DNA from 2 places in the Paenibacillus lacisediminis genome. Region 1 is predicted to be linked to the other one. Evidence: predicted binding sites of a transcription regulator. Region 1 holds the regulator's gene; the other holds the start of a gene.
What was found. The regulator Rex, encoded in region 1, represses fermentation and respiration genes when NADH is low (regulators of the CRP and FNR family bind a similar motif). The targets are predictions, from matches to a motif close to TTGTGAAATATTTCACAA.
Positions count from the first base shown of each region.

Region 2: the regulator Rex is predicted to act here: its motif matches at 1,969-1,986, upstream of arcA (arginine deiminase).

Region 1 covers NZ_JBKIAX020000021.1:83,138-86,301, reverse strand. Annotated here, with positions in the region: gene dinG (ATP-dependent DNA helicase DinG) at 1-1,288, shown strand, start outside; gene ACLD72_RS28120 (redox-sensing transcriptional repressor Rex) at 1,301-1,957, shown strand; gene ACLD72_RS28115 (amidohydrolase) at 1,947-3,164, shown strand, end outside.
Region 2 covers NZ_JBKIAX020000005.1:18,508-21,671, reverse strand. Annotated here, with positions in the region: gene argF (ornithine carbamoyltransferase) at 1-622, opposite strand, end outside; gene arcA (arginine deiminase) at 647-1,879, opposite strand; gene argR (arginine repressor) at 2,174-2,626, opposite strand; gene ACLD72_RS11280 (alpha/beta hydrolase) at 2,791-3,164, opposite strand, start outside.

The DNA.
Region 1 (3,164 bases):
GTACCCGACGCTGATCGATGTGAAGGAGAGCTGGGACAAGCTCAGCGAGCTGTTGTTTGCGCTCATGCCGGAACGGAGTGACGCGGCGCCCGGCGATCCGGGGCAATTCGTTTACCGTCTGCTTCCGCTAAAGAAACCGCAGGAATGGGATAAGCTGTCGGCGCTGGAGAACCAGATTTACGTCGCGCTTGGGGACGTGCTTCGCAAGGGCGACCGCATGCTCGCCCAAATCCGGGAAGATCAGGAGGATTTCGGCTCCGAAAGCCTGATGACCGACATCAACGGTTTATTCAAGGATTTGGCCAACGAGCGGGAAGCGCTGCGTTTCTTCATGAAGCTGGAGAGCGAGGAGACGGTTTACTGGATGGAAGCGAACGGGAATTTCCGCAGCCGCTCCTTGCAGATGTATGCCGTTCCGATCGACGTTAGCGCACAGCTAAAGGAATATTTTTTCGACAGGAAAAAAAGCGTGGTGATGACCTCGGCAACCCTGTCGGTCGACAAGTCGTTCCAATATATGATCGAACAGTTGGGACTGACGGAAGCGGCCGAGCAAGAGCGGCTGAACACGACGATGCTGCCGTCGCCGTTTGATTACCGGAACCAGGCGCTGCTCGTTATTCCGCGCGATTTTCCAAGCGTGAAGGGGAGCGTGGGCGACGATCATTTCGTCAGTACGCTGGTGCATTCGCTCGCCGATACCGCAGTGGCGACTAAAGGCCGCATGCTGGTGCTGTTTACGTCTTACCGGATGCTGCGGCAGGTGTATGATCCGCTGAAGGAGCTGCTGTCGCCGCAGGGGATCACGGTTATCGGCCAAGGCATGGACAGCGGCAGCCGCAGCAAGCTGACAAGGCGGTTCCAGGGCCAGGCGGCGTCCGTGCTGCTGGGAACGAGCAGCTTCTGGGAAGGCGTGGACATTCCGGGCGAAGCTTTGACGAGCTTGGCGATCGTCCGCCTGCCTTTCCAGCCCCCCAACCATCCGCTGGTGGAAGCGAAAAGCGAACGGCTGCAGAAGGAGAAGAAAAATCCTTTCATGAAACTGTCCGTGCCCCAGGCGGTCATCCGCTTTAAGCAGGGATTTGGCAGGCTCGTCCGCTCCTCGCAGGACCGGGGGATCGTGGTTGTTTACGATACCCGCATCTTGGAATCTTACTATGGGAAATACTTTTTATATTCACTGCCCGGGCCGAAGATGGAGCATATGCCGCTCTCTCAGATGGTTCCGCGCATATCGGAATGGTTAAGTCCGGGAGACGAAGACGTTTCTAAGTCTGCGTCAGAATAGGGGGATAAACGTATGAAATCCGAAAAAATTTCCGATGCCGTAGTACGCCGGCTGCCGGTGTATTTGCGCTTTCTCAACGAACTGAGCCGGCGCGAGGTGCCTACGGTTTCCTCACAGGAGCTCGGCCAGAAGCTCGACCTCAATCCGGCCCAGATCCGCAAAGATCTGGCCTACTTTGGCGATTTCGGGCGAAAGGGCATCGGCTACGATGTCGCGTATTTGATCGAGAAAATCCAGGAAATTCTCAATCTGGACCAACAGGTCAACGTTGCGCTGGTCGGCGCCGGTAATTTGGGGCACGCGCTTTCGAATTACAACGCTTATTTGAAGGACAACATGAAAATCGTGGCGGTGTTTGACGCGTCTCCGGCGAAGATCGGCACGCAGATCAATAACATCACAATCCAGCCGATCGAAGAGCTGACGGAAACGGTGCGGGAGAAAAATATCCGGATCGGGATTATTACCGTGCCTGATTTTGAAGCGCAGCGCGTGGCGGATCAACTGGTGGCGGCGGGAATCGGGGCGATTCTGAACTTTGCCCCTACAATTCTGAAGGTGCCGCCGGAAGTCCGCATTCATGCCGCCGATTTCACGACCGATTTGCTCAGTTTGGCGTATTACTTGGATAACGGAAACGGAAAGGAACAACCTGCTCATGAGTCGTAAATGGTTAATCAAGAACGGAACCTTTGTCGTGTTCGACCAGGCCCGTTCTATTGTTAAAGGCTATATGCTCGTTGAGGGCGATACGATCTCCTATATCGGCGAGCAGCTTCCGGAAGGCGCGGCAGACGCGGAAACTTTTGACGGAAACGGGCTGCTGTTTATGCCGGGGCTGATCAACACGCATGGCCATGCGGCGATGTCGCTATTGCGCGGTTACGGCGACGACATGGTGCTGCAGACATGGCTTCAGGAAAAAATGTGGCCGATGGAAGCCAAATTCACCGCCGGCGACGTGTACGCCGGGACGGCGTTGGCTGTGCTGGAGATGCTTAAGGGCGGGACGACCACCTTCCTGGACATGTACGACCATATGGATGAAGTGGCCAAAGTCGTGCAGGAATCGGGCATTCGGGCTGTGCTGATGCGCGGCGTTATCGGGTTGTGCCCGTCGGATGTGCAGCAGCAGAAGCTGAACGAAGCGATCGCGTTTGCGAAAAATTGGCACGGTCAAGCGGACGGCCGAATCACGACGATGATTTCGCCGCATGGGCCGTACACGTGTCCGCCGGAATTTTTCGAGAAATTCGTGCAAGCGGCTCATGATCTGGATCTGCCGATGCATACGCATATGTCAGAGACGCGGGCGGAAGTGGAGCAAAACGTGAACGATTACGGGGTCAGACCGGTTCAGCATTTGCTGAACCTCGGGATGTTCTCCCGCCCATCGCTGCTTGCTCACGCCGTGCATTTGACCGATGAAGAGATCGAGATTTTGGCGGCGCATAACGTGGCGGTGTCGCACAATCCCGGCAGTAACCTGAAGCTGGCCAGCGGCGTGGCGCGAGTACCGGAACTGCTAGGCAAAGGCGTGGTCGTGTCGCTTGGGACGGACGGGGCCGCCAGCAACAACAACCTTGATATGTTGGAGGAGGTCCGCCTTGCCGCGTTGATCCACAAAGGCGTTTCCGGCGATCCTACCGCCGTTCCGGCGCTGGAAGCCCTCAAAATGGGTACGGAATACGGAGCGAAATCGGTGTTTTTGCCGAATACGGGGAAACTTGCGGCCGGCATGAAGGCGGATTTTATCGCGCTGAATACGGAACAGGCCCATTTCCTGCCAAGGACGGATTACGTTTCCCATGTCGTCTATTCGGCCGGTTCCAAAGACGTAGAGCATGTGTGGGTTAACGGTGAGCAGGTGGTCAAA
Region 2 (3,164 bases), on a different contig from region 1:
TAAATTTTTTGGCCAAATAAACGACTTCTTGTGCTGGCCATAATGATTTTGGCGCACAAATCCGAACTTCCATGCCAACGATTGAACCGCCGACCAATAAGCTATTGGCCACATTGTTCCGGCCATCGCCAACATAAACCAGCTTTACGTTCCGCAAGTGCCCTATATGTTCCCGGATGGTTAACAAATCCGCGAGCGTTTGGGTGGGATGCCACAGATCCGTTAAACCGTTCCATACCGGTACACCCGAGTGCTGAGCTAATAATTCCACTGTTTTATGGGCAAAGCCGCGGAACTCGATGCCGTCAAACATCCGGCCTAACACTTTCGCCGTGTCTTCTACGGATTCTTTTTTACCGAGCTGGATATCACCTTTCCCCAAATATTCGGGATGCGCGCCTAAATCTGTACAAGCTACCGTAAATGCGCACCGTGTACGAGTAGAAGTTTTTTCAAATAAAAGAGCTATATTTTTTCCTTCCAAATAACGATGAGGAATACCGTTTTTCTTTTTCTCTTTCAAATCCGCCGCTAAATCCAGGAGATACAACAATTCCTGTTCCGTAAAATCGATCTCTGCCAAAAAACTTCTGCCTTTTAAGCTTGAATTCATAGTTTCCATATTTATCCCTGCTTTCTCCGTAATTTAAATATCTTTGCGAACGATTGGCATACTCATGCAACGCGGGCCCCCACGGCCACGGGATAATTCCGAGCTCAATATTTCAATGACCTCGATGCCGTGTTCACGCAATAAAGCGTTTGATACATAGTTGCGGTCATACGTAACAACTACCCCTGGCGCAATGGCCAGTGTATTGGATCCGTCATTCCATTGTTCGCGAGCCGAGGCGATTTCATCTCCTCCTCCACAAGGAATGAGAACCAAATCCTTTAAGCCCAATACCTCTTTTAGTGATTCCATTAAAGAAGTGTGACGGGTAATTTTAAGCGTTTCTTCATCCGGACCTTGCTCCAAAACATAAATGTTCATACTCCCTTGCGGTCCCTGGATCGCCGGATGAATGGTAAATTTATCATAATCAACCATCGTAAATACGGTGTCCAAATGCATAAATGCCCGGCATTTTGGAATTTCTATGGCTAACACTCGCTTGAACTTTTCTTGGCGGCTAAATAGATTTAGGGCTAAGCGTTCGATGGCTTTAGCTGAAGTGCGGGCAGACACGCCAATGGCAATCGTTTCTTCATTCAAAATGAGCTCATCGCCGCCTTCGATGGGAAATTGATAGTTGCGATCCAGCCAAACCGGCACATGATGTCCGGCAAATCTCGGGTGATGATTGATAATGTACTCCATAAACAATGATTCACGTCTGCGTGCGGTTTCTCTCATTTTATTAATCGTTAATCCATCACCAATAACCGCTGCGGGATCACGGGTAAAATACAAATTCGGCATGGGAACCAAATAAAACGGGGAATGATCCTCCATAAATTCATAGAGTTGTATTTTCTTGCTGGTTTCAATTTCGTTTTTCCGTACCCCGCTCATTATTTTTTGAACTAAATCTTCATTGGCGAAGGAAAGTAAATATTCTTTTAAAATTTGCTGTGAAACATCTCCTTCAGCCCTTGCTTCCTCTAAAACACGGTCAACAAATTCTTCTCTCAATTTCTTATCCGCCAATGCCTCGGCCGCGAGTTTTTCCAAATAAAGAACTTCAATTCCCCGATTGCGTAATGTTTGGGCAAAATAATCATGTTCTTTTTGAATCACCGGCAAATAGGGGATATCGTCAAATAATAGTGGCTGTAAAAAATCCGGCGTTAAATTTTCCAATTCCTGTCCAGGGCGTTTTAATAAAACCGTTTGTAATTCCCCAATTTCCGAAGCAACATGCATTGGATGCTCCATTTGATGTACCTCCTTTGTATGCTTTGATGTTTACAAGGACATCATAAAGGGTCCATGCTTTCCGCCTCGTGAAAACGCCAGCATATTTGTCGTGAAATATTGCACAATTTTATTTTTAAAATCATAAAAATCTGTATTTTTATAAAGGATTTTTTCCATTTTTTTGCGAAATCTATTTTATACTGCGCATATATGATGAATAACAAGAAAAAGAGCGAAGGAATGCCCGCTTCAGGCAGCCTGCGCTCTTTTCAAGTAATCTCGTATTCTCAATTGACCATCTACTAGCTCATTTTATCTAAAAATCAAATTAAATCTTTCTTCTAAAATCTTTCGTTCCGATCGGTTCCGGGAAATGACAAGACAGGTATCATTCCCGCATATGCAACCCGCCATTTCTTTCCAATTTAAATCATCCAATAAAACACCGATAACATGCGCATTGCCAGGCAACGTTTTAATAATCGTTAATTGATCAACATAATCAATCCTTACAACAACTTCTTGCAACTTCCTCTTTAACTTCAAATCCGTTTGCAAAGGCATTTCTGAAGAAACATGATATATCATAAGTCCTTTCGGAGAAGCTATTTTGATTAAATTCAGCTCACGGATATCCCGTGAAATCGTAGCTTGCGTTACCATCACATCTTGTTCTGCCAACAATTCTACTAATTTCTCTTGGGTTTCTATTTCATTTTCGCTCACCAATTGCTTAATTAATCGTTGTCTTTTTTCTTTTTTCATAGAAAGGCACTCCTTTTTATATTTATAGCATTATCACAATCTTGCTCTAATTTTCTATTATTTGCTATTAAGAGGGATACAGAAATTCCACATCATACCTTGTTCCGAACTAAAAAAAGGCTGCCATGTTCTTACACATGGCAACCTCCGGGAAACAAAACCGTTTAATATTCAAATGTAAACTGCCGGCCCAACCACTCCAGGCAGAGCGGAAACCAGGTGGCGAGATGATCGTCGGGATCGCCTACCTCCGTGCTGCACATCGACATGCCGTGTCTGCCGTTCTGGTAGAGGTGGCATTCGAACGGTACGCCGGCTCGCCGCAGCGCTGAAACAAACAGCATGGAATTTTCCACCGGCACGGCAGCGTCTTCTACCGTATGCCACAAGAAGGTTGGCGGCGTCGAAGCGTTTACTTGTTTTTCCAGCGAAAAAGCCGCTTCTCTTTCCGCCTCATTCCATCCGGGACCCAGACGTTCAATGGACCCCCGGTGTGCAAACTCGCCTGCCGTAATAACCGGGTAACACAACACCATCG